3 regions of the Arthrobacter sp. M71 S08 genome follow, and region 2 is predicted to be linked to each of the others. Evidence: riboswitches for the same ligand, from Rfam matches in the RefSeq annotation. Region 2 holds a riboswitch; each other region holds the start of a gene.

Evidence for each region. A riboswitch is a leader RNA that binds a small molecule or an ion and turns the genes downstream of it on or off. The one in region 2 is predicted to bind S-adenosylmethionine.
Region 1: linked by a shared signal. The riboswitch ahead of AC5RTB_RS04120 (bifunctional o-acetylhomoserine/o-acetylserine sulfhydrylase) and the one ahead of AC5RTB_RS11935 (aminotransferase class V-fold PLP-dependent enzyme) in region 2 are both predicted to bind S-adenosylmethionine.
Region 3: linked by a shared signal. The riboswitch ahead of AC5RTB_RS13455 (ABC transporter ATP-binding protein) and the one ahead of AC5RTB_RS11935 (aminotransferase class V-fold PLP-dependent enzyme) in region 2 are both predicted to bind S-adenosylmethionine.

The regions. Positions count from the first base shown of each region.
Region 1 is NZ_JBNHEY010000002.1:47,133-57,014, forward strand. It holds gene AC5RTB_RS04110 (sensor histidine kinase) at 1-224, opposite strand, end outside; gene AC5RTB_RS04115 (galactose oxidase-like domain-containing protein) at 392-2,734, opposite strand; SAM riboswitch class IV at 2,889-3,005, shown strand; gene AC5RTB_RS04120 (bifunctional o-acetylhomoserine/o-acetylserine sulfhydrylase) at 3,049-4,377, shown strand; gene AC5RTB_RS04125 (flavin-containing monooxygenase) at 4,445-5,722, opposite strand; gene AC5RTB_RS04130 (amidohydrolase) at 5,918-7,570, opposite strand; gene AC5RTB_RS04135 (purine-cytosine permease family protein) at 7,567-8,973, opposite strand; gene AC5RTB_RS04140 (APC family permease) at 9,025-9,882, opposite strand, start outside.
Region 2 is NZ_JBNHEY010000005.1:117,555-127,436, forward strand. It holds gene AC5RTB_RS11900 (fluoride efflux transporter FluC) at 1-150, opposite strand, end outside; gene AC5RTB_RS11905 (metal-dependent transcriptional regulator) at 147-872, opposite strand; gene AC5RTB_RS11910 (metal ABC transporter permease) at 874-1,752, opposite strand; gene AC5RTB_RS11915 (metal ABC transporter ATP-binding protein) at 1,753-2,535, opposite strand; gene AC5RTB_RS11920 (metal ABC transporter substrate-binding protein) at 2,532-3,440, opposite strand; gene AC5RTB_RS11925 (hypothetical protein) at 3,572-3,757, shown strand; gene AC5RTB_RS11930 (class I SAM-dependent methyltransferase) at 3,762-4,544, opposite strand; gene AC5RTB_RS11935 (aminotransferase class V-fold PLP-dependent enzyme) at 4,637-5,995, opposite strand; SAM riboswitch class IV at 6,040-6,154, opposite strand; gene hisN (histidinol-phosphatase) at 6,211-7,035, opposite strand; gene AC5RTB_RS11945 (cold-shock protein) at 7,194-7,397, opposite strand; gene rsgA (ribosome small subunit-dependent GTPase A) at 7,572-8,693, opposite strand; gene aroA (3-phosphoshikimate 1-carboxyvinyltransferase) at 8,690-9,882, opposite strand, start outside.
Region 3 is NZ_JBNHEY010000007.1:3,722-13,603, reverse strand. It holds gene AC5RTB_RS13480 (DUF2264 domain-containing protein) at 1-1,762, opposite strand, end outside; gene AC5RTB_RS13475 (hydroxyacid dehydrogenase) at 1,759-2,772, opposite strand; gene AC5RTB_RS13470 (heparinase) at 2,893-4,803, shown strand; gene AC5RTB_RS13465 (LacI family DNA-binding transcriptional regulator) at 4,796-5,935, shown strand; gene AC5RTB_RS13460 (ThuA domain-containing protein) at 5,932-6,636, shown strand; SAM riboswitch class I at 6,706-6,803, shown strand; gene AC5RTB_RS13455 (ABC transporter ATP-binding protein) at 6,809-7,645, shown strand; gene AC5RTB_RS13450 (aliphatic sulfonate ABC transporter substrate-binding protein) at 7,713-8,753, shown strand; gene AC5RTB_RS13445 (ABC transporter permease) at 8,753-9,661, shown strand; gene acs (acetate--CoA ligase) at 9,673-9,882, shown strand, end outside.

The DNA.
Region 1 (9,882 bases), on a different contig from region 2:
CTCCGCCGCTTGAACCGGCCGGCAAGCAGGTATGCCACCAGCAAAGCCACGCACGCGTCCACAGAGTCCAGCACTAAGTGCACGGCAGGACTGCGGTAGCCAAACAGCACGTGGGGACTCCACACCACAAGGCCGGTAACGACGATCCCAACGGCCCACCCAGCCAGCGTCAGGCGAAGGGCGCGTCCCGGGCTTTCCCCACCAAGGCGTTCGTCACTCGACATCGGTCCCCCCACTCGGTCCGGGTGCATTGAGCCTCTCGGACTAGCCTCGATACCAGCTTCAGCGGTAGCGTCCGCCCACCATTCGTATCCTCCGCAGGTTGAAGGAACCTTGGGACCAACAGCACCCAACCGGGCATCCTCACGGATTGCCGCTGGTTGCCCGAGGGTCACCGGAAGATGTTGTATCCGCCCCAGCCTGAGCCGACGATGGTGCGCGTGCCCCACGCACCCCTGCTATAGGGGTAGTGGGCGAGCCTTCCGTCAGTCAGTCGGCTGATGACTCCCTGGCTTCCGCTGGTGAATGCCGCCACCGTGGTGATGCTGTCGACAGCGTTCCACCCGGTGCCTACCACGCGCCTGGGCTCGGTGAAGAAGGTGCCGGATCCCGTGGAGCGGTACAGCAGCAGATTGCCGTCGCTGCGCCTGGCGAGAAGGTCCTGCCTTCCGTCCTGGTCGAAGTCCACCATGGTGAGGTAGAGGCCGCCCCAGCTGGTTCCGATCTTGGTGCGCGGACTCAAGCCCTTTCCCGCGCCGTTGCCGTAGTACCAGAGAGTCCCTGCAGCGTCGTAGGCAACGATGCCCGGATACCGGTCGGCCGTGCGCCAGCTGCCGATTGTCAAGTGGTAGCTGCTCCATCCTGAACCGATGGCCTGGGCGGGCGCGAACCCTCCACCATGCTTCCCGGAGTAGAAACTCAGCCGGCCGTCCTTCCATTGCGCGATGATGTCGAAGACGCCGTCGCTGTTCCAGTCGGTCACGTACCCCTTCGACAGCCCGGACCAACCGGAACCGATCTTCTGCCGGGGCTGGAAGCCGCCCTGGCCTGTAGCCGGGTAATTCCACAGCACGCCGTCCGGCCCGGCCGCCACTATATCTGCGGCGCTGCCGATGCTCGGACGGAATGGAGCGGAAGCCGGTTGCTGCGAACCGATCTTGATCGTCGAGGCGACACTGGGCACGCCGTTGCCGTCCACGGCAAAGAGCAGGTAATTGCCCGGCACCAGCACGCCGGGATCCACCGGCAACGTTAGCGACGCTGTGTTGCCCGAAACCGCTGTCGCGGTCAGCGGAACCCGCCGTTGATCGGTGTTCACGGAGTGGGTCACCGTACCCATCCGCATCAGTGAGAACTCGGTGGTCGGCGCTCCAGTGGTCACCGCAATCGTGCTGCCGGGCGCGGCCGACGTCGGTGCGGATAAAATTTCCGGCCGGGTGCGCGGGCTGCCGTCTGCGTTCAGCAGGTAGGGCGGCGTGAAGATCTGTCCGTCCAAATTGTTTGTTGTGCAGTTGCCGCACAGTCCACCACCGCCGACAAAGACACGGCCATCCGGGAGCAGCAGGGCAACGCTGTGATAGGCGCGGGGGGTGGCCATCGAGGCGAGCGTGGTCCACAGTCCGGTCGCCGGGTTCCAGATTTCCGGAGCCCTCGGAGCAGGCCCGGCCTCACCACCGACCACCAACACTTGGCCATCGGGCAACGCGACTCCATTCGCGAACGTCCGGTTGACGGCCATGTTTGAGGTCCGGGCCGCGGTGACTCCGTTATTGATGTCGATCGTGTCCGCCCGCGCGGTGGCATTTATACCCGAGTAGGCAGGTGCTCCGCCCACGGTGAGAATCTTCCCGATGTCGTACATCACGGCGTTACCATTCATGGCGTCGGGGCTATCGGAGCGCAGACCCGCCGGGGTGATGCTGCCATTGCCTGTGGTGGAGATCCAGTTCATTTGGCGACTCGGCCCGGCGTGGAACACACGGCCGCCGGGGGCGGCAAACAACCAGGCATGATTGTCGGAACGGTATTCGCCCGCGGGATCAGCGGTCAGGATGCTGCCGGACAACACATTTGGCAGCCTTCGCCAGCCCCCGACGGCGGACCACACCTCGCCGTGCTTGTTGCCGACGCCGCCGGACCATGACCCGCCGATGGTAAACACCTCGCCGGTGGACGTGGTCACGTTGGACTGGTAACCGCGGGCGATCTGCATGGCTGGCCCCGCGGTCCAGCTGTTCGCCTCAGGGTTGTACAGCGAGGTCTTCGTGCTGTTACTGCCCCCGCTGACCATGATCCGCCCGTCCGGCAGCATCGACGTCCCGGGGCAGAACATGTCGTGACCGGTGTTGGACACCTGGGTCTGGCTCACCTCGCCGGTGGTGAGGTTCAGGATGGACGTCTGGGTATATCCCCTGGCCCCGCTGAACGTGGTGGGGGAGTAGGCGGACCAGGTCAGCAGTTTGTTGCCAGGCAGCAGCGCCGCCGCAGCCGGGACAAGCGGGAATTTGATCGTCGGGCCCCAGGATCCCTGCGACTCACTTGTCACAGCCTGAACCGTCAGGTTCGCGGTGGGTTCCTCGGACTCCGGGGCCGCATCCGAGACGACAGCCGGAGCCACCGGACCGTGCTCGTGTACTCCGGTCGCGCTCGAAGGCTCGGCCGAAGCCGTAGCCGACGCCCCGTATCCCGCGACCAGCAGGGAGACCATCACAACCGCAGATACAAGTCGAGACATCGGTGCGCCTCCGTCCGGATTCATCCCGCGCTTAGCAAAAGCTAACGCGGGCGCCATGGAGGAATCTTGGGACCGCTCACCTGGCTTCGCTCTCGACGGATACATCTTCGTCATCTTGGCGCCCACTACAGCTCGCCTGCCTACACTGTGCGTAGGTCATGAGCGCCAGCATTAAGCCCCGGCTTGCTGGCCGGCAACCCTCCATCCGCGGCGGGGTGCCCCGGGTGAGGACCTGGCTGTCCGGCGAAGGGCCGGATGGCAAGCGCGGCCCGTGGTGCTCCCAGCATGCCGGGCCAATAGTAGAGGAGCCTTGAATGTCCAACGGATGGTCCTTCGAAACACGCCAGATCCACGCCGGGCAGGAGCCTGACGCCACCACAGGTGCCCGGGCACTGCCCATCTACCAGACCACGTCCTTTGTATTCCCCAGCGCCGAAAGCGCCGCTAATCGCTTCGCGCTGGCCGAGCTGGCGCCCATCTACACGCGCATCGGCAATCCCACCCAGGACGCGGTGGAGCAGCGGATCGCGAGCCTGGAGGGCGGTTTGGCTGCCCTCCTGCTCAGCTCCGGGCAGGCGGCGGAAACCTTCGCGGTCCTGAATGTTGCCGAGGCTGGCGACCACATTGTCGCCAGCCCAAGCCTGTACGGCGGCACCTACAACCTGTTTGCCCACACGCTGAAGAAGTTCGGCATCTCCGTCACCTTCGTAGCGGACCCCGACAATCTCGACCAGTGGCGCGACGCCGTCCAGCCCAACACCAAGCTGTTCTTCGCCGAAGTTGTGTCGAATCCCCGTCAGGACGTCCTCGACATCGAGGGCGTTTCCCGCACTGCCCATGAGGCAGGAGTGCCGCTGATCGTGGACAACACACTGTCGACGCCGTACCTGATCCGCCCGCTCGAGTGGGGCGCGGACATCGTGGTCCACTCCGCGACCAAATACCTTGGCGGCCACGGCACAGCGATCGCCGGGGTAATCGTGGACTCCGGCAAGTTCGATTTCGGCAAGGACCCGGAGCGCTTCCCCGGCTTCAACACGCCGGACCCCACCTACAACGGGTTGGTCTACAGCCGTGACCTTGGGGAAGGCGGCGCCCTGGGTGCCAACCTGTCCTACATCATCAAGGCACGCGTTCAACTCCTGCGCGACCTGGGCTCAGCGGTGTCGCCCTTCAACGCCTTCCTGATCTCCCAGGGACTGGAGACGTTGAGCTTGCGGATGGAACGCCACGTCGCCAACGCGGGGGAAGTTGCCCGCTGGCTGGAGGCACGGGACGACGTCGAATCCGTCGCCTACGCCGGGCTTCCGTCAAGCCCGTGGTACGAGCGCGGTCGTCACTACGGACCCAAGGGGACCGGTGCCATTGTTTCCTTCAACCTGGCCGGCGGAGCCGAGGCCGGCAAGCGGTTTGTAGACGCGCTCGAGCTGCATTCACACGTCGCGAACATCGGAGACGTCCGGTCCCTGGTCATCCACCCGGCATCCACCACGCACAGCCAGCTCTCCCCGGAACAGCAGGTTGTCGCTGGTGTCGCGCCTGGTTTGGTCCGGCTCTCGGTGGGACTTGAGCATATTGACGACATTCTGGCGGATCTCGAGACCGGCTTCCGTGCGGCGAAGGGTGCAGCCAGCGCCGAGTAGTGAAAATTAGCGGCCGGTCAGGAGTCTTAGTCCCTGACCGGCCGCGGATTCGGCGCCTGTTACCGCGCTAAGCTGAAAGGCCTGCCACCACCGCGGACTGCTCGTTGTGCGTAAGGTAGCTGCGCTGAATGCTGATCTGGTCAGCGACATACTTGGCGTCATGCCACACGCCCCAGATGAAGCTCGATCCGCGGCGTGACTGCCAGGGTAGCCCAAGGAAGTAGATGCCGGGCTCAGTGGAAACCCCGCGCTGCTGCCGCGGACGGTCCTTCTCGTCGAATGCATCGACCTCCAGCCAGCTGTAGTCAACGGCGAAGCCCGTTGCCCAGATGATTGTGGTGACGCCGGCATCTGCAAGATCCAGTTCGAGGAGGGGATTGGATACGCTCTCCGGATCCGGTCGCAACTCGCGTGCCTCCGGCTCCTCGGGAAGATCAAGGCCGTTGCGCTCGACGTAGGCATCAGCCTCGTCCAGTAGCGCAAGGTAGTGCGCATCACCGTTAGCGATGTTGTCCCGAAGATCCTCGGCGAAGCGCAGGGTTCCCTTGTCGAAAGAGACGGTCCGGCCCGTCAGCTTGATGCCGTCGTCGGCGAGAGTGCGGAAATCGACGGTGTGGCCGCCGTCGGCCCCGCTCACCGCGATCGTCACATGCTCCGCGCCCTGTGGAGGAGCGGAAGCTTCCCACTTGTTGAGCACTCCGAGCCACCAGCAGAAGTCCCGTCCGCGGTAGCTTCGCGGGGGCCGGTCATGGGGACCCACTGACAGGTACACCTGGCGGCCTGACCGCTGGATCTCGGAGGCAATCTGGACGCCGGATGATCCGGCTCCCACCACAAGCACTGCACCTTCGGGCAGCTGGTCCGGGTTGCGGTACTTGCTCGAGTGCATCTGGGTCAAACCAGCGGTGTCGGGAACGACGGCGGGAATCACCGGACGCTGGAACGGCCCGGTAGCAGCCACCACGTAGCGTGCGGTGAAGTCTCCCGCCGACGTCGTCACCTTGAAACCGGGTGCGCCGACGTTCCGGCGCACGGACGTCACCTCCACACCACATCGGATCGGTGCTCCGATCTTCTCGGCGTAGGCGACAAAGTAATCTGCGACCTGCTCCTTGGAAGCGAAAGCTTCCGGCTCTACGCCGGAGAACGTCATGCCGGGGAAGCGGTCGTGCCAGGCTGGCCCGTTCGCAACCAGGGAGTCCCACCGTTCGGAGCGCCACCGCTCTGCGATGCGGTGTCGTTCCAGAACCAGGTGCGGAATTCCCTGCTCGCTCAGATGTTCGCTCATCGCGACGCCGGCTTGGCCTGCGCCTACAACGAGGACCTCAACCTCGGGGTTGGACATGTGGATCTCCTCTGCATGAGACGAACTGTGATTGGGGTGAGCGACATTCGAAGTTGTGCGCTCTGGTGCGATGACCGGCTCCATCAAATGGCTGCCGTTGCACCTCCTTGTCATCTCATTCTTGTCCGTGGTGTTTCATCTGCATAACTAATAAATCCGACCTTTTGAATCTGAAATTCAGATTCGACTGCTTGACTATAACGTTTGATCTAGTGCTCGCTCATACACCGTCTCGCCGCCAAGTATGGTCCTGGCCACTTGCACGCGATCGAAACCTTCGGGGCCCTCGATCCGGCCGGTAAGAACCACCAGATCGGCGAGTTTGCCCCGCTGTAAGCTTCCCAGCTCGCCTGCTGTCCCCGAAGCCTCGGCTGACCCAAGCGTGTACGCCCGAATGGCCTCATCAATACCAAGCTGTTCCTCCGGCTGGGCAGGCTCCCGCGATTCGGGATTCAGGGCGTGCACATCCTCTGAAGGAGCAGTGCGTGTGCACGCCGTGTGAAGGCCCCACAGCGGATCAGGGCTGGTCACCGGCCAGTCGCTGCCCATCGCGAGATGCGCGCCGGCGTCGCGAAGTGATGCGAAGGGGAAGTGGTATCGGGCCCGTTCCTCGCCAATAAGGGGAAACTTCCGCTCAAGAATCTCCTGGTCGTTCCGAGCCCACAGGGGTTGCAGGTTGGCTGTTACCTCGAGCTCGCCGAACCGGCCGAAGTCGGCTGGATCGACGACGTCAAGGTGCGCTATCTGGTGTCTTTGTCCCCTACCGTTCCGGCGGCGAGCGTGGGCCACGGCATCCAGGCATTCTCGGACCGCGCGGTCGCCGACTCCGTGAAAGTGGATGCTGAGCCCGGCGGCGTCGAGCTCTGCAGTAATTTCGCCGAGGTGCTCGGGGCTGATCACGGAATCACCGCGGGCTTCTGGATGCACGCCCCTGTACGGCTCGATAAGTGCGGCTGTGCAGTTTTCACAGATGCCGTCCTGCATAATCTTCACGCTATGCACGTTGAAGCCAGCCTCACCGCTCGCCCTTAGCCGTTCGAGCATCTCTGGGACGTACTCGGGTCCGGCTGTTGGAGGCCACCACATGGACCCCGTCACCCGTGCGCGCAGGGAACCGTCAATGATGGTTTCGATGTAGGCAGGAAGGGAGTCGGGCAGGGTCAGGTAGGCACCGAGGATTGCATCATGCCACGAGGTGATCCCAAGGGAGAACAGGTGCTGTTGAGCCGTCAGTAGCCCTTGGCGGAGATCCTCTGGACGGAGAGGAGGGATGAGCCTGGAGACGAGCTCGCCCGCTGCATCCATAAGCACGCCTGCTGCCTCGCCGTGTGAGTCCCGGACGATTCGACCTGCCGCAGGATCAGGCGTGTTCCTGTCGATGCCCGCTCGGCGAAGAGCTTCGGTGTTCACCCAAACGCCATGTGCATCGTGGCTTGTGAAGACAGCGGGCCGATCCGGCACCAGTTCGTCGAGCAGATGCCGGGACGGTAGGCCGCCGGGAAACACGTCACCGAACCAACCGGACCCCACCACCCATTCGCCGACATGGTTCGACGCGAAGGCACGAATGAGGCCGGCGTATCCCTCGAGTGAGTGCGCGGCGTCGAGATTGCATCCAAGTAGCGCAAGTCCACCCGCTTGTGCGTGGATGTGCGCATCATGGAAACCTGGCAGGACAGCCGCACCTGCGGCTGCGATCAGTTGAGTCTCGGAACCGGCAAGCGGGAGGATCTCATCGTCGCTGCCGACTGCGGTAATCCTCCCATCAGTGACGGCTAGCGCGGTGGCGCGGCTGCGGTCAGGGGACCACAGCTGCGCGCCGGTAATGACGAGGCTCGGAGAGCTCACTGCACCCCCACTGCGGTGATCGCGGAACGCTTCCAAAAACCATAAACGATTGCTGGTACCGCGAACCCAACCATCCACGCAACATCGACGAAACCGAGCGGCTCCGCAAATGGCCCGGTGTACATCGTGGTCACCATGAAAGGAATCTGCACGAGGATGCCGACGAGGTAACTCACGAGTCCGATCCTGTCCCAACGACCGTAGATCCCTCCGTCACGCCGGAACATTTCATCCACCGCGTAGTGACCCTTCCGCAGGATGAAGTAGTCAACCAGGTTGATCGCCGACCAGGGAATGAGGACGTACAGCAGGATGGTGACAAAGTTGCCGAAGATGACCAGGAAGTCATCCTTTCCCAGCAGCGCTCCGAGCATGGCAAGAAGTGCATAAGCAACTGTCATGACAACGCGCTTGACCGTATCGATACGAATTTTGGATGAGAGGGTCTCGAATACGGTCAGAGAGCACATCACACCGGAGTAGATGTTGGACGAGTTCATCACCGCCGAGGCGATTCCGAACGCAAAGAGCACTATCGGACCGAATCCTCCGAGCAGTCCGCCAAGCGCAGCCATGGCGTCACCGTCGGTGGTCGTGAGGCCGACGAACGCACCGAGGATCATTACCAGCACTGTGCCGATGACGAGACCGAGGTAGGTGGCCCAGAACGCCTGCTTTGCTCCGCCCTCGCGTGGCATGTATCGCGAGTAGTCGGAGACGTAGGGTGCATAGGCAAGCTGCCAGGTGACGCCGATAGCGAGCATTCCGAAGAAGCCGGCCGCGGTGAAGCCGAGGTCGCTTTGCACTGCAAAGGTCGCAGGGTTCGACGCCGCGATGAAGATGGAGATCACTACGAGTACCCCGACGACGACGGAGAACATGCCCATCAGCTTGCGCACAAGGTCGTAACCAAAGATTGCGACGGCGAGAGCGATCACGGCACAGACAATGATCCCGGCGTTGATCGAGTCACTCTGGAAAACCGCCGCGAAGCTCTGCGCCGCAACGACGAGGTTGGAAGCGAAGAAACCAAGGAACATGATGAGCGCGATGAGCGCGAGGATGCTTCCGCCGAAGTAGCCGAACTGCCCACGGGCTTGAAGCATCTGCGGAATTCCCAGCTGGGGTCCCTGGGAAGCGTGCAAGGCAGCCCCTAACCCACCGATGACATTGCCGATAATTACCGCAGTGATGGTCCAGCCGAGGGACAGACCGAACAGCGTCGGCCCGAGCGCGCCGGTGACGACCGTTAGCGGAAGCATGTTGATTCCGAGCCATACGAAGAACAATCCTCGCGTGGTGCCGTGTCGTTCATCCAGGGGAATCGGGCGGATATGACGGCGTTCGAAGGTGACCCCTTTTGTGGCCCTGTTTGAGCGGGAGTTCTTGAGTGTGTCAAGCATGAGTGCACTCCTTCGTGCGATGAGTTGCGGACGATTGGTGGACCGGTTGAGTCAGACGCCGGACGTGAACGGCTCGTTCTCGGCTACAGCGGCGTCGCGAGGGGCCACAGCGTCACGGACCTTCTTGCCCCGGACATACCCCACGATTCCCAGGGCGAGGATGCAGCCGAGCGTACCGAGGGCGAACGCTTCGAAGGTGAATTGGGAGACGCCCCAGATCTCTTCGAAGTTGTATTCCAGGCCGAAGAGAACATCGAGCGTGCCGGGGAAGATCGCAACCCATGAGCCGATCAGGATCCAGCCGAAGCAGATGGCGCCGAGCACCTTGAATCCGGTATCGGAGACAGGGACCTTGAATGGGCGATAGGTAGTCGGGTACTTGGTGCGGAGCTTCACTGCGGCCGGGATAGCCAGCAGGTAGCTGAGCAGGAAGGTGGAGATCGCGATGGTCAGCACCACTCCGAACAGGGCGCTGCTGGTACCGGTCAGTTGCATTGCAGCGAGCATGAACAGAGTCGCCACTACGCCTGACAACGTGTTGACGCGGATAGGGGTGCCCAGCTTGGGGTGGAAGTAACCGAAGAAGCCTCCGAAAAAGGAACCATCGGCGGCGGCCATCGCCTGCATGCGGTCGCTGATGATCATCCACGCGGCGCCTTGGGAAACGAGCACGAAGCAGAAGACCATCGCGGAGATCGCCAACATCATCTCGGCGGCAGGACCGAAGACCGTGTAGACGGTGGCAATCGCACCGAACAATCCGCCGATGCCTGTGATCTGGTCCACCGGAACCACCAGCAGGATGGCAAGGATCGGCAGGAGGTAGCTGGCGGCCGCGATCACCGAGGAACGGGCGACAGAAATGGGAACGTCCTTGGCGGGGTTCTTCATTTCCCCGGCTGCACTGTT
Region 2 (9,882 bases):
AAGGGTGGTCCAGGGAAAGGCCGAGGGAGTTTCGGGAAACAGCAGACCGAGCAGATAGCGCGCTTCCGTTCCAACAAACCCGCCGACCGCGACGGCGGCCCATATCTTCCAGCCAATGCGTTCAGAAAGAGCGTGCGGCTGTGCGGTCATAGGACCAAACTACAGCCGGCGTGTTCTCCCACCGATTCCACCCAGATGGACCGGGTGAGCTCGTGGCCGAAGCTGAGATCGCGGGCGCCGCTGCCGGTGCCGACGCGGGCCTGCAGGGGACCGCCGAAAGGAGTCCGCCGCAGCACCGTGACGGGAGAACCGATGCCCACCTCTTCCGCGGCCAGGAATCGCAGGAGCTGCGGGTTCTCATCGCTGATTCTGGTAACCCGTCCCGAGTGTCCGTCGTCGAAGTTGTCCAGGGGGAGCGCGTCCGGAAGGGAAATCGAGCCTGCCGCCGTCGGGATTGGGTCACCGTGCGGGTCCACGGCGGGGAAGCCGAGCCGGGCGTCCAACCGATCGATGAAGGTGTCGGAGACGGTGTGCTCGAGCAGTTCGGCCTCATCATGCACTTCGTCCCACCGGTAGCCGAGGTCCTGTACCAGAAAAGTCTCGAGCAGACGGTGGCGCCTCACCATGGCCAGTGCCAGGCGCCTCCCGTCGGCGGTGAGCTCAACGGGTCGGTATGGCTTGTGGTCGACCAGCCCGAGCTCTGCGAGCTTCCGGATCATCTCCGACACGGAGGAGTTCGCTACCGACAGCCGTCCTGCAAGCCGTGTCGCCGTCACCGGCTCATCGTGCCATTCCGACAGTGCGTAGATGGTCTTCACGTAGTCCTGGACGCTCGAGGAATCACTGCCGGGAGCGTTTGCTTTCGCGGCCATATCAGGCGGCCTGCTTGACATCGGGACGGGCTCGCCGTCGTCGTTGTCTCAGCTGCCGGATGAGTCCGGTACGTGGCGCCGCGAAGTAGGCCACGGCGAAAGCCAGCGCTTGCGCAAGCACCACGGATGCTCCTGTGGAAATGTCGAGGTAGTAGCTCGCATAGACCCCTGAGACGGCGGCCGTGGTGGTGATCAGGACAGCAAGAATCAGCATGCGGTCGAAGCTGCGCGTGAGCAGGAACGCCGTGGCGCCCGGTGTGATCAGCATCGCCACGACGAGGATAATCCCCACCGCCTGCAGCCCGACCACCACACTGAGGGCGAGAAGCCCCAGCAGGAGTGCACCCAGCGCCTTGGTGTTCAGCCCGATGACGTGCGCGTGCGTGCGGTCAAACGCCAGCAGCGTGAGGTCGCGCCGCTTGAACAGCACAATTCCGAGCGTCAGCGCTCCGAGGATCAGCACCTGCCACAGTTCGCCGTCAGTGACGCCGAGAACGTTTCCGAAAAGGATGTGCATGAGGTCCACCTGGGACGGTGTCCGCGAGATGATCGCGAGACCCACGGCGAAGAGCGCAGTGAACACCACACCGATCACTGTATCGGACTTCAGTTTCGTGGTTGATTTCACGGCACCGATCAACGCAACCGCCCCCGCCCCGAATACAAACGCACCGATGGAAAATGGAATACCGACAATGTAGGCAAGCGCTACCCCGGGCAGCACGGCGTGTGACACTGCATCCCCCATCAGCGACCAGCCCATCAGGATGAGCCAGCAGGACAGAACCGAAGCGACGACGGCAGCCGCCAGGGTGACGAGGAGGGCACGGGTAAGGAAACCGTACTGCAACGGTTCGAGGATGAATGTGACGGGGTCCACTTATGCTCCGGGTGAGGCGTTAGTGGCGGCTGCGCGTGAGCCCGTGGCGCTGAACGCCCGCGCCAGGTTGGCGTGGGTGAGTACCCTGGCAGGCGTTCCCTCGGCGAGGATGCGTTGGTGGAGCAGGATCGCGCGGTCGCACAGTTGGGGGAGGCCCTCGAGATCGTGCGTGGACATCAGCACGGTGCGCCCCTCATCCTTCAGCTGGTGAAGGAGTTGGACTATGGTGCCCTCACTGCCCTTGTCGACACCGGCGAAGGGTTCGTCAAGGAGGAGGAGCCTGGCGTCCTGCGCGATTCCCCTGGCAACGAAGGCCCGCTTCTTTTGCCCGCCGGAAAGTTCCCCGATCTGCCGGTTGCGCAGTTCGGTCAGTCCCACCCGCTCGAGTGCTTCAGCTACGGCGTTACGATCGGCCCGCGACGGGTGCCGCAGCGGGCCCATATGCGCGTAGCGCCCCATCATGACGACGTCGCCGACAGACACGGGGAAGTTCCAGTCGACGTCTTCGGATTGCGGCACGTATGCGACAAGTTTGCCTTTCCGGGCGGCCGTGGAGGTCCGGCCAAAGAGGGCTAGGGAACCTCGCTGGGCGGTCACTAGCCCCATCAGGCACTTGAAGAGGGTGGATTTTCCGGAGCCGTTCACCCCGATCAGTCCGCACACCTGTGCGCGGTCGAGGGTGAAGCTCACGTCGTCGAGCGCTGTGACGTCGCCGTAGTGCACGCTCAAACGTTCGACGGCGATTGCCGGATGTGTAGTTTGTCCGGTGGACGTCAGGGTCATGAGCCTAATCCTTCGACAATGAGATTGATGTCGTGCCGCAACAGGTCAAGGAAGGTGGGCACCGGTCCATCGGCCTCCGACAGCGAGTCCACGTACAGTGGGCCGGCAAGCGTGGCCCCGGTGCTGCGGGCGACCTGTTGCTGCGCCGAGGGGTTCACAGTGGACTCGCAGAAGACTGTTGGCACGTTGTGCTCCTCGACAAACGAGATAACATCCCTGATCTGCCGTGGGGTGCCTTCGTTGTCGGAATTGACCGGCCAGATGAAAGCTTCTTCCAGGCCGGCGTCACGGGCGAGGTAGGAGAAGGCTCCCTCACAGGTGACTAGCGCCGGCGTTGCCCCGCCGGTTTGGAAGGCGCTCTCGAGATCGGTCAGCAGTATCTGGAGTTCCTCCTTCAGCGCGGCTCCGTTGGTTGCGTAGTCCTCGGAATTGGCTGGATCAAGGTCCGACAATGCAGTAACGATGTTGTCGACATAGATCTTCGCTGCCTTCGGTGACATCCACGCGTGCGGATTGGGAAGCCCCTTATAATTCCCGGACCTGATATCAACGGGAACCACGCCCTCCGAAAGCACCACGTGCGGCGCATCGACAGACAGTACGAAACGCTCGAACCAGCGCTCCAGGCCCAGGCCGTTATCGAGGATCAGGTCGGCATCATGAGCGTTGATGAGGTCGGAGGGCGTGGGTTCATATCCGTGAATCTCGGTACCGACTTTGGTGATGGATTCAACCCGGATATGGCCGCCGGCCACCGCGCGGGTGAGATCCGCAAGGACGGAGAAAGTGGTCAGCACGACAGGGCGCGGGTCAGTAGCGGCCGCTGGACGGTCCGCGCGCGGGATGCCGCATCCCGCCAGAGCAAGCAACCAGATGAGGCATACCGGAATCAAGAATTTCGGCATACCTAAATTTAGCCCGCTTTGTCCTCGAATGGCCAGACGCAGCCGGTTCTCGGGCGAAGGTTCCCTCGACAGGACCTGTCCGGCGGTGCAGAGTGGGTGCAGGGCACCAACGAGACCCGGGAGGGGCGCAGATGAGCGAAGAGTCAAAGTACGAGGAAGAGTCAATGTACGAAGAAGAAGAACCGCGCGAGCACACCGAACAGCCGGCGGAAGGGGACCGCTCGCAGGACCCCGCTGACACAGGCACGCACGCGCAGGATCCTGCCGAGGGTGCGGATTTCGCGACAAAAACGTCCGAGGGCTCGAACCCGGACTAGGGTCTCATAAGCCGGCGGGGCAGGCGCTGCCAAGCCGGGTGGCCCGCCAGCAGTAGGTCAGATACGGCAGGCTGAGCAGGGCTTCGCGATCGTGTCCGAGGTGGTCGTTGAGGTACCAGAACAGGTTCGCCTCAACTTTCGCCCGGGTGCTTGTCGAAGCGTTCTGGTAATAGCTGCGGGACCGCGCGAGTTCCACGATGTCCGGAACCGTGAGGGCCTGCGTCCACGCGACTACCACCGATTCCGGTTCCGAGAAGAGCGGTCCCAGCACCGGACGGTAGCTCGGCCGGAACACGTCGCCGGCATGCATGATGCGGGAAAGCCGGTGCACCCATGGCACGCTCACGTCCAGCTGGTTCCAGACAAGGCCGAGGACTCCTCCCGGCACGAGGATGCGCGCTGCTTCCGCGCTCGCCGACGCCGCGTCGCACCAGTGCCAAGCCTGGGCGATCGAAACAAGATCAACGCTCGCAGTGCCGAGTCCGGAAGCCTCGGCCGTGCCCTGAACTCTTGCCACTGATGGGAGCTGCTGTCCGAGGACGGAGAGCATGTCCTCGGACGGATCAATCGCCGTCACCGCAGGACAACGGTGGGTGAGCTCCCTCGTGAACTTGCCGGTTCCGGCCCCGATATCGGCCGCGCGTCGTGCATCCGTTGGGACCAGCCAGTCCACAGCCTCCGGGGGATACCCTGGACGGACGCGCTCATAGCGCTCGCTGTCCTGCAGGTAGCCCCGAGCCAACTCACGACGGCGGTGCTCAGCGAGGCGCGGACCTCCAACGCCCATGACGGCAGCTCCTGTCGATACTTGATCAGAACCCGTCAATTAAATCACCCGGTCCGAGCTACTCGGGAACGGGGAGGGTCAGCTACGCGCTGTCAGTCGGTTGTGCAGGGTGCCGCGCCCGCCGTTCCCGGAGTGTGCGGAGCCCAGTCAGGGAAGGAACGGGTCTCGACAGCCGGTACCCAGCGCCCTGCGTCAACTACATAGTCGGTTCCCAGCCCATCGCGGATGAGCGAGGTGAGACCGGTGAGCAGTCGGTCGACATCGTCCTGCCGGGATCCGAGTCCGAAGCTGGCGCGCAGGGAGCCCGATGGCAGGCCCAGGCGCTTCAACAGCGGATGGGCGCAGAACTTCCCGTCCCGCAGCCCTACGCCATGCTCTGCGGAAAGGTAGGCGGCGACGAGGCCGGCGTCGTAACCGTGGACGGAGAAATTCACCACACCGATTGCGTCGGTGCTGTCAGAAAAGATGCGGTGTACGGTGACGCCGGTGAGGGCGGAGAGCCCGTCCACCAGCGCGTTCCGCAGGTCTGATTCATGGCACAGCCAATCCTCCGGGTCCAGGGCCGCGACAACCTCCGTTGCATACGCCAGCGCCGCTGCGCCCAGGACGTTCGGCGACCCGCCCTCATGCCGCGCAGGGCCGGTTGTCCATGAGACCGAATCGACCTTCACCGCCTTCACGGCACCGCCGCCGGCAAGGTGTGGCGTTCCGGCGTCGAGCCAGTCAGGCCTGCCGACCAGAACTCCGGATCCGAACGGTGCATACAGCTTGTGCCCGGAGAAAGCGACGTAATCGATTCCGTCACGCACGAGGTCCATCCGCCGGTGCGGCGCCAGTTGGGCTGCGTCGACAACGATGCGCGCGCCATGGGCATGGGCGAGGGCGGCAAGCCTGTCGATGGGCAGAACCTCACCGGTCACGTTCGAGGCACCGGTCACGGCAAGCAGGCTGATACCCCCGGACGCCAGCTCCTCCTCCACAGCGGTGAGCGTCGCCTCTATCGTGTCAGCCGCGACAATTCCGCGATGTGGGCGGTCCAGCCAGGGCAGGAGATTGGCATGGTGTTCCAGGTCGAGGTAAAGGACCTCGCCGCCCGCGGGTACGCAACCTGCCAGGAGATTCAGGGAGTCCGTGGTGTTGCGGGTGAAGATGACCGCGTCGTCTGCACGGCCGCCCACGAAGTTCCGGACGGTCTTCCGTGCCTTCTCGTACAGCGACGTTGAAATCTGAGATGTGTACCCGGCGCCCCGGTGAACGCTCGCGTAGTAGGGCAGAATGCTCTGCAGATAGTCATTGACCTGCTGCAGTGCCGGCGTCGAAGCGGCGTAATCCAGGTTGACGTAGCGGACAGCAGTGCCGTCAACCAGGGGCGCCTGCAGTTCAGCGCCCAGCACGGATGCAAGCGGTGCCGCGGACAGTTCGGTGGTGTTCTCAAGAAGTGCATTGCTCACAGAAGGTTAACCCCATGGTGGTCTCAAGGGACCTGCCAAGGGAGGCCCCGCGCTTGCCGAACCACTTTCCGGAACGGCCTGGTCGTCACCCGGGGCACCCCACCGCGGAAGGAGGGTTGCCGGCCAGCAAACCGGGGTTTAGCGCTGGCACTCGTGACCAATGAATCCAGAATAGGGCAGTCTGGAGTCTCCGCCCGTTTTGTTACGTGGCTACGTCAGGCGCCCGTATTTTCCTGGAGCAGATCGTCCAGCGAAGGGTTGAGTATCTTCAGGACGTCGTTATGCAGCGTGCTGTTGGTGGCCAGCGCGTTGCCGCCGAACGGTCCATCCGCGCCTTCCAATGACGTGAACCGGCCACCGGCTTCCGTAACGATCGGCACCAGTGCCGCCATGTCGTACAGGTTGAGTTCAGGCTCGCACGCAATGTCCACAGCGCCCTCAGCAACGAGGCAGTAGGACCAGAAATCACCGTAGGCCCGTGTACGCCAGACCGATTCCGTGAGCGACACGAATTCATCGAGGTTGCCGCGTTCTTTCCATCCCGACAGGCTCGAGTAGGAGAGTGACGCATCTTCCAGGCGCGACACGTTCGAGACCCGCAGGCGTGTTGCGGCGGCCAGTGACTTGCCGGTGAAGGCTCCCGTTCCGGTTGCTGCCCACCACCGTTTCCCGAGGGCGGGAGCGCTGACGACGCCGACGACAGGGCGACCCTCGTCCACCAGGGCGATGAGCGTGGCCCACACGGGAACACCGCGCACGAAGTTCTTGGTGCCGTCGATCGGGTCGATGATCCACCGTCGTGAGCCCGCGCCGCTGCTCCCGAATTCCTCGCCGAGCACGGCATCCCGGGGGCGGGCGCGTGAGAGTTGTCCGCGGATTGCCTCTTCCGCTGACTTGTCTGCATCGGTGACCGGAGTGAAGTCCGGCTTGGTCTCAACCGCCAGATCCAACGCCTTGAACCTGGACATGGTCTGGTCGTCGACGGAATCGGCCATCACATGGGCAAGGCGAAGGTCATCGTTGTAGCTCTGGAGGTTCATACAGTTCAACCTATATCCTCGGGACGCGCAGATGCGGGAGGCCCGATGCCCGGGGCGTTGAGTGCCCTTTGCACGCCGTAGAAGCCCGCCAGCTGGGTCTTAACGCAAGGAAGGGACATCGGCCGATAGCCGACGTCCCTTCCTTTGAAAACTAAGAGTTAGAGAACGGAGATGTTCTCAGCCTGGGGGCCCTTGGGTCCCTGGGTGGTCTCGAAGCTGACCTTCTGGTTCTCCTCGAGCGAGCGGAAGCCGCCGGAGTTGATTGCGGAGAAGTGAGCGAAGACGTCAGCGCCGCCGTCGTCAGGAGCGATGAATCCAAAGCCCTTTTCAGCGTTGAACCACTTGACTGTACCTGTTGCCATTTAAATCATTCCTTGAGTGTAGGATCCCCCCGTACTTCGGGGTTCCCGTCGCGGTGTTCATATCGCCTGCAAAAAAAGCTTTCGAACTCCGTAGAGAAATCAAGGCTTAACATTCGTGCGCAACACAACAACTTCCATCAGTCTAGCAGGGTATGGGCCGCTGCACGCAACAAGCTATTGCATACCCAGCTCTTTCGAGCCCTGCGGATGCTCAATCCCTGCACCCAACAGCCGCCGAAGGGAAGCGAGGCGCACGGGTCCTGATTCTCCGGCTTCCCCGGAATCGACCCAGCCGTCCAACCCGCAGTTGACTGCGGTGTCGTCGTGTCTGCACCCGCGTTCGCACTGCTCGGTTCCGGGCGCGAGGTCCGGGAAGGCGGCAAGGATGCGGTCGGCATCGACATGGGCGAGGCCGAAGGAACGGATCCCCGGCGTGTCGATGATCCAGGTTCCGGGCGCGGAGTCGGCAGCCTTCAGCGCGTAGGCGGACGAAGAGGTATGGCGACCGCGGCCGGTCACCGCGTTGACGCCGCCGGTGGCGCGGTTGGCCCCCGTGAGCGCATTCACCAGCGTGGACTTACCCACTCCGGAGTGGCCGAGGAGCACGCTCACCTTCCCCTCCAGGAGACTTTTCAGCAGGCTCACGGCGCCCGGGGCCAGCAGTGCGGACGTGCCGCTGGCGGACGTCGTTTCGACGGCGTCGGGCGTGGACGCGGTCTGGCTCGTGATGATGGGCAGATCAAGGTGCTCGTAATTGGCCAGCAGGTCCGCCGGGTCCTTGAGGTCCGCCTTGGTGACGCAGAGCAGCGGCTGGATGCCGGCGTCGTACGCGGCGACCAGCGCGCGGTCAATGAATCCGGTGCGCGGTTCCGGGTTGGCGGCAGCCACGACGATCACCAGCTGGTCGGCGTTGGCGACCACCGCTCGCTCCACGGGGTCCGTGTCATCGGCGCTGCGGCGCAGGAGGGTGTGGCGTTCCTGGATCCGGACCAGCCGGGCAAGGGTATCCGGCTCGCCGCTCACGTCACCCACCAACGCGACAAGGTCGCCGGCAACGACGGGGGAGCGGCGCAGCTCCCGGGCACGTGCAGCAATGACAATGCGTTCCGCGTCGGTGTCCTCATCCACGACGGCGGTATACCGTCCGCGGTCCACAGTGATGATCCGGCCGGTCACCGCGTCATCGTGGGCCGGGCGATCCTTGGTGCGGGGACGGGAACCCTTCTTGTTCGGTCTGATACGGACGTCGGACTCGTCCCAGGAGGAGGTCCCACGCCTGGACCCGGAGGGTGTCACAGTGGGCCGCTCGGATCAGCGGTGGCTGCCACTGCCTCCCACAGCTTCGGGAATTGGGGCATGGTCTTACCGGTAGTCGCGATGTTCTCGACCTCGACGCCCTCTACCGCAAGGCCGAGGATCGCTCCTGCGGTGGCCATGCGGTGGTCATCATAGGTGTGGAACGGGCCACCATGCAGAGGTGCCGGGCGAATGATCAGGCCGTCAGCCGTCTCTTCGGCATCGCCGCCAAGACGCGTGATCTCGGCGACTAGCGCCGCGAGACGGTCCGTCTCATGGCCGCGCAGGTGGGCGATCCCCGTCAGCACCGACGGCGATTGTGCAAGCGCGCAGAGCGCAGCCACAGTAGGCGCCAGCTCGCTGGTATCCGCGAGTTCAGCGCCAGTGATGGTCCCGCAGCCGCGGACCACCAGTGTGGAATCGCTGGTCAGTTCGACGGCGGCACCGAGCATGGGCAGTATGGTCCGCCACTTCTCACCGACCTGCGTGGTGTTGGCGGGCCAGTGCGGCATCCGTACGGTGCCGCCGGTGGCAACGGCCGCCGCGAGGAACGGTCCCGCATTGGAAAGATCGGGCTCGATGCGCACATCGAACCGGTTGATGGTTCCGGGCTCGACGCGCCACGTGTTCGGCACCGAATCGTCCACGGAGACGCCGACCTCGCGCAGTACGCGGACAGTCATCGAGATGTGATCCAGACTCGGAACAGGCTTGCCCACATGCTGCAGACGGAGACCTTCCGTGAAACGCGCACCAACGAGCAGCAGCGCCGACACGAACTGCGAGGAGGCGCTGGCGTCAATGACCAGGGTGCCTCCCTCCACGGATCCGGAACCGGCGACTGTGAAGGGGAGGGCGTCGTCGTCGTTCTCGAGGTGGACACCGAGACCACGCAGCGCGCTGATCACTGCACCCATCGGCCGCCGGCGGGCATGCGGGTCGCCGTCGAACGAGGTGCGTCCCTTGCGGAGCGCTGCCAGCGGCGGGACGAAACGCATCACCGTACCGGCCAGGCCGCAGTCCACGCTTGCATCACCCGATGCATCCGCCGGGACGGGCGTGATGAGCAGGTCGGGTCCGAAGGTACCGTCGCCCTCGACCTCCTCTACGCGGGCACCAAGCGACCTCAGGGCATCCACCATCAGCTGTGAATCCCTCGAGTGCAGCGGAGCGCGCAGCCTGCTCGGGC
Region 3 (9,882 bases), on a different contig from region 2:
CAGTGGTGCGCTCGGCTAGCGGGGTGGCGTCGAGATATGAACGGCTCTGCGCTTCGCCGGAGCCACTGGAACTGCCAAAGCCCCGAAGAGGAACAATGACGGAGTCAAGCTCCGAGGTTGCGGGCAGCGCCCACCCGCCCACGGTGAGCGCGCCGAGGGGTGCCTCGTTTGAAGTCGGTTCCCGGTCCACCTGAACCAGCCGCACCTCCCACGGCCCGTGTACCAGGGAGACCGTGGTGACGGGCGCTCCATGGCGCACTATCCCGGCCTGCCCGTATCCGTGGCGCGCATCCGTGGGTTCCGGGTCCACCCAGTGCGTGGCCGCGCGGGAGGCCCCGATGAGGGCCCCGGCGTCGTCATCGGTTGCCTGGATCTCCAGCGTGGTGAAGCCGGTGCGGTGACTCGGCCGGCCGTTCTCGTCCGCGAGGGTGACGGACATGTCGAGAGGGTGGGTCTCGCCGTCGTCGTCCATGATCGGGGCGGTAGCGGTCGAGTAGCCAAGCCGCGCGTACAGCGGAGAATCGGTAACGTCCGCTCCCTCCGTGGCATGGTCGGTGCCGTGATTGATCACGCGCACGACGCCGTCCGCCCTGGTGCCGCTGACAGCCCAGCCGGGTGCCGCAGCGGTGAAGGCGAAGTCGCCTTCCTCAACGGGCAGCGGCTTTTCGACGGCCGTCCAGACCTCGTGGTCCGCCGGAAGCGCGAGCCCCAGCAGGCCCTTCGATGCCCAGTACGGTGACCCCGGCCCGGAATAGGACTGGGCCATCTTCCGCCACTCGTGGTGCCAGCCGAGTGAGAGCAGTCCGTCACTGTCGGGGGCGCCGTGGTCTGCGAAGTGCCGCAGAATGCCGCTTGCAGCCCGGCGCAGGAGACCAGGTTCGACGGAGGTGCAGCCGGCGAGCGCGCCGCCCCAGAACGGCCCTGCCGCAGCGAAACGGTAGATCAGGCTCCTGCCCTGGATGAGCGGGGAGCCGTCTGCACCGACCAGGCGGACGGCGTCGAGCAGGAAGCGGTCGAGGTGCGCGGTGTCGCGGTCGCGGCGGGCGGCACCCGGGCCGCCGTCGTCGTGGCCGGCCATCCGGTGCCACAGCGCCGGGTACAGATGGAGCGCCCAACCGGCGTAGTGGTCATAGGCGCGCTGGCTGCCGTCGCTGTACCAGCCGGCGTCGCGCACGAAGGTGTCGTGGAGCGCGAGGTCCTCGTCAATGTTGTCCTGGCTGTAGTCCGCACCGACGGACTTCAGGAACTGCTGGACGACGATGCGAAACCAAACCCAGTTAATGCGCGGGTACTCGGCGTCGGTGGTCAGGGAGAACCAGTCGACGAGCTGTTCCTGGACGGTGCCGTCCAGACGGTCCCACAGCCAGGGGCGCGTCATGTCGAGCACGAGGGCCAGGGCCGCAGCCTCGACCTTTGCCTGGCCGTGCTCGTCGGGGCGTACCCAGCGCTCGGCCGAGGTGGGATCGGAGCCGTGACGCAGGCCTTCCGCATACCACTCGGCGAGGCCGAGCGGATCGTCGCCGCGCTCGCCTGTGAGGCGGAAGCCGGCGGTGAGGAACGTGCGCGCGAAGCCTTCGAGTCCGTCGATGGCACGGCCGTAGCCGCCTTCGCGTCCGGGCGGTGTGATGCGGGCGTGGCTGGGACTGGCCCACTTGCGAACGCCGAGCAGCATCGAATCGGCCTGTGCCGCGTGGTGCTCGCGGGTCCAGCCCGTATAGGGCGAGAGTTCCCGGTCCAGGGCCGGAAGTGTCAGCTTGTTCATGCGCTCAGCCCCAGGTCTTCGAGCAGGACGCGGGCTAACAGATCCTCGCCGGAAAGGTAGCGCTCCAACTCATCCAGCGCAGCGTCGGACATGCGCCGGGTTTCTGTCCCGAGGGATCCGGCGATGTGCGGCGTGATCACAACGTTGGGCAGTTCATAGAGCACGGAGTCCGCCGGGAGCGGTTCCGGCTCCGTCACGTCGAGCACCGCCTGGATGCGTCCGTAACGGCAGGCTTCTTCAAGTGCCTTGGTGTCGACCAGCGAACCACGGGCCGTGTTGATGAGGGTGGCGTGGTCCTTCATGGCGGCGAGCTGATCCGCACCGATCATGTGGCGGGTCTGCGGCAGCTCCGGCGCGTGGATGGTGACGACGTCGGCAACCGGGAGCATTTCCTCGAGGGTCACCAGCCGTCCGCCCGCTTTGGCTACTTCCTGTGGGTCGGCGTACGGGTCAACCACCAGGCACACCGCGTCCTGCAGCTGCATCATCAGTTTGACCACACGCCGGCCGACGCGGGAGAAACCGATGACACCGATCGTCCGGCCGATGTTGCCCAGGTCGCCGTGGTTTAGAACGTAGGACCAGTCCTCCCGGAATGACCGGGCGTCATTGGCGAGGAACTGTGCTTTTTTACCCGCGAGCAGGATGGTCGCGAAGGTGAACTCCGCAACCGGCACCGCATTCACGTCGGCACAGTTGGTGATCAGGATGTTCCGGGCCCACAGTTCATCGCTCACAAAGTCGCGGATGGTCCCGGCACAGTGGAAGATGGCCCTCAGGTTCGGCATCGTTGCGAGGCGGTTCGCATCGAGATGGGGAACGCCCCAGCTGGTGACGAGTATTTCGACGTCTGCCAGCCGCTCCTTCACGTGGATGGAATCGAGCGAGTCGGTCCAGACCGGCTCACCCAGTGCCACCATTTCCCCCAACCGCTCCAGCCGCGAGGCGTCGAACTGGTCGGCGAAGGTTTTACGATCCATCACCACCAGTGCCTCCGGTTTGTTCACCATGGAGCGGTCCTTTCGTGTGTCTGATGCCCGAGCGGTGTGCCTTGCATCACTTCTGGAACCAGTACATACTCAGAGTCGACGTGAAGCAATCACGTTTCTCATTACCGATCTGAATCGAACATGAACGATCAATCCAAGCTGACTCAAGAGCACCCACTGAGCGCTGCCTGGGGGAATGCAGCCGCCGAACCCTGCCTACGGGTGACTCTCGCTGACGCTCGGCAACGGGTGAAAAAGCAGTGGTCAGGCAAGCACGTGCTTCTCCCGCGCGAGCTGCAGGATCGCGCGGACGCTGAACACGGAACGGCTTGGCCCCAACCGCTGGTATCGCACTACGCCCGGTTTTTTCGGGACGGTAACCGGACGGAATACGAGGGTCTCGTCGGTGCGCGCCAGCACCGGCTCACCCGTGCGGTCCTTATGGCATGGCAGCACGCCGACCGACTCGACTGGCTCGACGAAGTGGTCGACGGCGCCTACCTCCTGTGTGAGCAGAGTTCCTGGAGCTGGGCCGCGCACGACGACGCCTTCAGCCGCAAGCGTCACGTTCTGCCTGACCGGGATGAGCCGTACTTGGATCTAGGAGCCGGCGAGGTGGTGGCGCAGCTCGCCTGGATTGATTTGCTGTTGGGGGACCGGTTGGACGGGCGAACCCCGGGTTTGCGCCGGCGGATTCGATCGGAAGCCACCACGCGGGTGTTCCTTCCGTTCCTCGAGCGGCTCGACTGGCATTGGCTCGGGTTGCATGGCGACGTCCACAACTGGAATCCATGGATCCACTTCAACGTGCTCACCGCGGCGCTGCTGCTCGAAGACAATCCACACCGGCGAGCGCGGCTGACCGCGCGGGTCATCGAGGGCCTGGACCGCTTCCTGGCCTCACTCCCCTCCGACGGTGCGATCGATGAGGGTTTCGCCTACTGGTGGAACGGCGCCGGGCGGGCACTCGAGGCCCTCGAACTTCTCGAAGCCGCAACCGACGGCGAACTCAGCGGTGACCTCCCGATCACCAGGGAACTGATCGCCTTCCCCCACCGCATGCACCTGGGCGGACGCTTCTTCCTGAATGTCGCCGACGGCCCCGGGCGGGCATCAGACGCCCTCCCCTGGGAGTTGCTCCGCCGGTGGGCTAATCGCCTGAACGACGACGACGCCGGTCGCCACGCGCGGGCAATGGTTGCCGAACAGCCGGTGACGGACGGTGGACTCCTCCGGGCCATGCACGCTGTAACGTCCGAGCGCAACGGCACCGGCGAGCCGTCGCTGATTCCCTTCACGTATCTTGCCTCCGTTCAGATCATGGTCGCGCGGGAGCACCCCGGTACAGGCAACGGTGTGACGCTGACCGCAAAGGGCGGGCACAACGGCGAGCACCACAACCACCTTGATGTGGGTTCTGTGGTCGTGGCTGTGGACGGTGTCCCGCTGCTGGTCGATGCCGGCCAGCCAACCTACACAGCTCAGACCTTCAGCCCGGACCGTTACTCGATCCGCGCGATGCAAAGCGGGTGGCATTCTGTCCCCGCCCCGTGGGGGCTGAGTCAGGGCGTGGGCGGGGAGTTCGCAGCCGTCGTCGTGCAGGAACCGTCTGCCGACAACCCCGCGATGGTGATGCAGCTCGAAGAGGCGTACGGGTTGCCCGCAGGCTCCCGTTGGCGACGGACTGCGTCGTTGCGGCGCGGCGGAGGCGGGAGGGCACTCGTCAGCGACGAATGGGCGCTGCCGGAGCCGCCGGAGAACGCGGATGACCGCGTCGACATCTCTTATCTGGTCGCCGGGATCCTCTCACAGGTGGGTGAGGGAGTAGCGACGATATCGCCCGAGGGGATTCCCGGCGTCATAGGTGGACGGAAGGCACAGCTCGGCTGGGATGCCGGCATTGCCGACGTCGGAACCGAGCACTGGGAGCTGGATGACCCGCTCCTTGCGGCGGTGTGGGGCGAACGGTTGATCCGGCTGACCTTCCGCATGAGTGCAGAACACCGCAGGAACGGCAGTTTTACCCTGGAAGTGAAGGTGCATGATGAGTAACGACGAAGCCCGGCAGGCAGGCCGGTCGATGTTTTCCCTCCAGCGGAGGGAACGGCTGATGGACGAGTTGCGGGCGCACGGCGCCATCACGGTCCGGGTGCTCGCGGCAGAGTTGGGCGTGAGTGAACTGACGATCCGGCGGGACGTAAACGCGCTAGCGGAACAGGGGCTGGTCTCCCGGGTACACGGCGGGGCGGTGCTGCCCAGCCCGCTGGAACGCGATGCCTCGGAGCAGCTCACCGGCAACCGGCATACCTTTGGCATGGTGGTCCCGTCGCTGGACTACTACTGGCCGCAGGTGATCAGCGGTGCGCGCTCGGAAGCCGAAGCGCAGAAGGTACGACTGGTGGTGCGCGGGTCCTCCTACGACGCGGAGGACAACCGCCGTCAGGTCCAGGCGCTCCTTGCGATGGACGGGATCGGCGGCATTATTGTTGCGCCGAATACGTCGGAAGAAGCGGGACACGATCTCCTGCGCTGGCTAAATTCCTTACCGGTGCCCGTTGTCCTTGCTGAGCGCCGCTCCCCCACCGCCATCCCGGCGCACCGGCTGGAATGGGTTGCCACCGATCACGCGTTCGGGGCCGGGATGGCGGTCCGGCACCTCTGGCAGGAAGGACACCGGAAGGTCGGATGCTTCACAGATTCGGGGAGTCCCACAAGCCGTCATGTAGTCCGCGGCTGGCGGCAAGCTCTGACTGCGCTCGGCATTTCTGAGAACGCCACCTACGCTGACTGCGCCGAGCACGCCCAAAGCGGCCACCAGACCGATCAGTTCGACGAGATCCTTGCCAGATGCCGGGATACGGGCACAACCGCGCTGCTCGTGCACTCGGACATTCAGGCGGTAGCCCTCGTGCAGCACTGCAGAGACAGGGGCGTCGCGGTACCCGGTGATCTGGCCGTTGTGGCGTACGACGACGAGGTCGCCTACCTTGCCGAGCCTGCCATCTCCGCGGTGCGGCCGCCGAAGCACTACGTCGGCAGGGTGGCGGTGCAGATGCTCGCCGCCCGGATCGCCGAGGGCCGGCGGCGGCCCGTCCACCGGCTGGAGCTGAACCCGGACCTGATCGTGAGGGACTCCTCGCTCGGAACCCCTCACCCGTCACCTACGGAAATGAGCTCCCCATGACAACGGCACTGCTCCTGAGCGGCACCGGCCGGTACTCGGACCCCTGGCACCCCTTCGCCGAGACATCCGCTGCCGTTGCCGCCCTGCTCGAGGGTCACGGCCTCACCGTGGAAACCGCCGACGACGTCGACGACGCCCTCGGGACTCTGCAGGACTCCGCCGCCTGGCCGGACCTGCTGGTGGTGAACGTCGGCCTCCCGCGCGACGACGGCACCTCCCCCGGAACGGATGCCGCCTCCGCGGGGCTGGACGCGTGGGTGGCAGGCGGACGACCGCTGCTGGCCCTGCACTCCAGCTCCACCAGTTTTCTGGATTCGGAGTCCTGGGAAAAGGCACTCGGGGGCCGCTGGGTGCGGGGCGTTTCCATGCACCCGGAGTACGGCCCGGCGCACATTGCGCTTGAGGGCTCCTTCCCGGTGGGCGTCCCTGACTTCACGGTCGACGACGAACGCTACAGCTGGCTGCGCACGTCACCGGACGTCGTCGTCCATGCCCGCCACGAACATGAGGGTCATTTGCATCCATTGATTTGGTCGCTGGAGCGACCGCTGGAGCGACCGCTGGAGCGGACGGCGGAACGGGGTGCGGGAACCGCTACAGCGCGGAGCTTCTACGACGCTCTCGGCCACGACGCGGCGTCGTACGCGTCACCGGAACACCGCGAGTTGCTGGAGCGAGCGGTGGACTGGCTGCTCGAGTGACCGCAGCCTGGACCTGCTTTGTTACGACACATATTGCATCGGGCCGTCATAAAAGCGTTTAGTGGAAGTCCACCATCCCGAGCGGCCGAGAGACCTGGATCGTTGACGCCGCAGCAACCCTTACCTGCATGCAGGAGAACGGGTGCTACTGCCAGGAGCGATGGAGTTATACATGAGCACCGTTCTCAGCGCGCAGCAGCAGGCACAGACTAAGGCCGCCAACAACGCCTCAAACAAGCTGGCCCTTCCCCTGACCTTCTCCTCCCTCACGCGGTCCTTCGGCGGCGGAACCAGCGAGCATGTGGTCCTCCGCGACATCAACCTCGATGTCCGGGCCGGTGAAGTGCTTGCCATTGTGGGCGCCAGCGGCTGCGGGAAGTCCACCCTCCTGCGCGCGGCAGCGGGCCTCGACGCACCGACGTCCGGCGCCGTCCTCATCGACGGAACCGCGGTCAACGGCATCGATGACCGCTGCGCCGTCGCCTTCCAGGAACCGCGTCTCCTCCCCTGGTTGTCGCTGCGGGCCAACGTCGCGATTGGCCTGCCCAGGGGGACCAGCTCAGCCACCGGCAAGGCGAAGGTCACCGAACTGCTGGGCCTCGTGGAGCTCGCCGACTTCGCCGAGCACCGGCCCCGTGAAGTGTCCGGCGGCATGGCCCAGCGGGCATCCCTGGCCCGGGCGCTCGCCCGGAACCCGGGCGTACTGCTCCTCGACGAGCCGTTCGGCGCCCTCGACGCCCTCACCCGGCTGAAGATGCAGGACCTTCTCCTGGATATCCACGCCGCCCAGCCCACTACGGTGCTGCTGGTCACGCACGACGTCGACGAGGCCCTCCAGCTCGCAGACCGCATCATCGTGCTCGGCAAGTCCACCGACCCGGCACGCCCCGGCGCCTCCGTCACCGAGGTACTCACCGTCCCGGGCGACCGCCCGCGGGACCGCAATGCCGCCGACCTCGGCCGAATGCGCAGCTCCCTGCTCACCACACTCGGCGTCAAAGGCCACTAGACACACACAGCTTGTTCCGTCGTCGTGCCCGTCCGCACGGCGACTGCTACCCCACGCAAAGGAAACCATGAACCGCACCCGCTCGCCCTTCACCCGCCGCGCCGTCCTGTCCGTAGCGCTCGCCGCCACCGGCACGCTCGCCCTGACCGGCTGCCTCGCCGGCGAGAACGCCTCGTCCACCGAAGAGGGTTCCACGGCCACCGAACTCAACATTGACTTCGCCACCTACAACCCGCTCAGCCTGGTCATCAAGGACCAGGGCTGGCTGGAAGCGGAGCTTGAGGACGAGGGCGTGACCGTCAATTGGGTACAGTCCGCCGGTTCCAACAAGGCCAATGAAGCCCTCCGCGCCGGAGCGGTCGATGTCGGATCCACCGCCGGGTCCGCAGCTCTCCTCGCGCGGTCCAATGGATCACCGATCAAGACGATCGACATCTACTCCCAGCCCGAGTGGTCGGCAATGGTCACCGTTGAGGGCACCGGTATCGAGACCCTTGAGGACCTCCGCGGCAAGTCGATCGCGGCGACCAAGGGCACTGACCCATACTTCTTCCTGATCCAGTCGCTTGAGTCCGCGGGCATCGACCCCTCCGATGTGACCGTGCAGAACCTGCAGCACGCCGACGGCTGGGCAGCACTGAACAACGGTTCGGTTGACGCCTGGGCCGGTCTGGACCCCATCATGGCTTCGGCTGAGCAGGAGGGCGCCGAGCTCTTCTTCCGCAACATCGACTTCAACACCTACGGCTTCCTCAACGCCAACGAGGAATTCCTCACCGAGAGCCCCGAGCTTGCCCAGACCGTGGTGAACGCCTACGAGAAGGCCCGCCAGTGGGCCAAGGACAACCCGGAAGAAACCGCGCAGATCCTCGCGGACGTTGCCGGCATTGACGTGGAAATCGCCAACGCCGTCATCATCGAGCGCACCAACCTGGACGTCGACCCCGCACCGGGCGAGGCACAGCGGAAGGTTCTCGAGACGGTCGGCCCGGTATTCGTGGAAACCGGCGATGTCTCCTCGCAGGAGAAGATCGACGAAGCCCTCGACACCCTCTTCGACGATTCCTTCGTCACCAACGCCGATCCGGACGCCATCAAGGCTTCATGATGACCCAGATTGGTGACCTGAATGGCGCTAATATCGGGGCCAGCGCCTACCCCACCAGCGCGGAAGGCCTGGAGGCCACCGGCCGCGCCGTGACAACAGCGGACGACGACGGCGGCTCACCTCTCGAGCCTGCGGAGACCTCCGGAGGGCTGCTGAGCCGGCGACCGGTCCGTCTCCTGCTGGGACTGGTGGTTCCCGCCATCATCCTCGTCGCCTGGCAGTTGAACTCGGTGGTGGGCGTCTTCAGCGCCGTGCAGCTGCCGCCGCCCTCCGCGGTGCTGACCGCCGCCGTCGAACTCATTGAGCGCGGCGAACTATGGATCCACATCGCCATCTCCACGCAGCGTGTGCTCATCGGCTTCGCACTGGGTGCCACGCTCGGCCTGGCGCTGGGCGCCCTGCTCGGGTTGTCCCGGCTGGCCGATGCGCTGCTCGCACCGACCATCGGGGCGCTGCGGGCGGTTCCGTCGCTCGCCTGGGTCCCGCTGCTCATTCTGTGGATGAAAATCGGCGAGGACTCGAAGGTGACGCTGATCCTCATCGGCGCGTTCTTCCCGGTCTTCACCACGCTGTTCCTGGCGTTGCGCCACGTTGACCGGAACCTCGTCGAAGCAGCACGGGCATTCGGGTTGAAGGGGATCAGGTTGTTGACCACGGTGCAGCTGCCCGCCGTCGTGCCCGCTGTGTTCTCTGGGCTGCGGTTGGCGCTGGCGCAGGCCTGGCTGTTTCTGGTGGCTGCGGAGCTCATTGCGTCGTCGCTGGGACTCGGGTTCCTGTTGACCGATTCGACCAACAACGGCCGCACCGACCGGATCTTCCTGGCGATCATCCTGCTCGCGGTCATTGGCAAGACGACTGACGCGCTTCTTGGCATCGCCGAAAGGTGGGCGGTTCGACGGTGGACATAGGCGCGGTGGACGTGAGCGCCTCTGAAGCCAGAGTTGATCCGGTTCTGACCACGGAGGAGGAGCGGATCGCGTTCTGGGAGGAACAGGCGCGCAGGCTGCACTGGTCCTCCCCCTGGCATACGGCGCACACGTTCGAGCCGGCACGCCCGAACCGGGACGGCGAGCTCTCGGTTCCCCGCATCGAATGGTTCTCCGGCGGCACGCTCAACGCTGCCTACAAC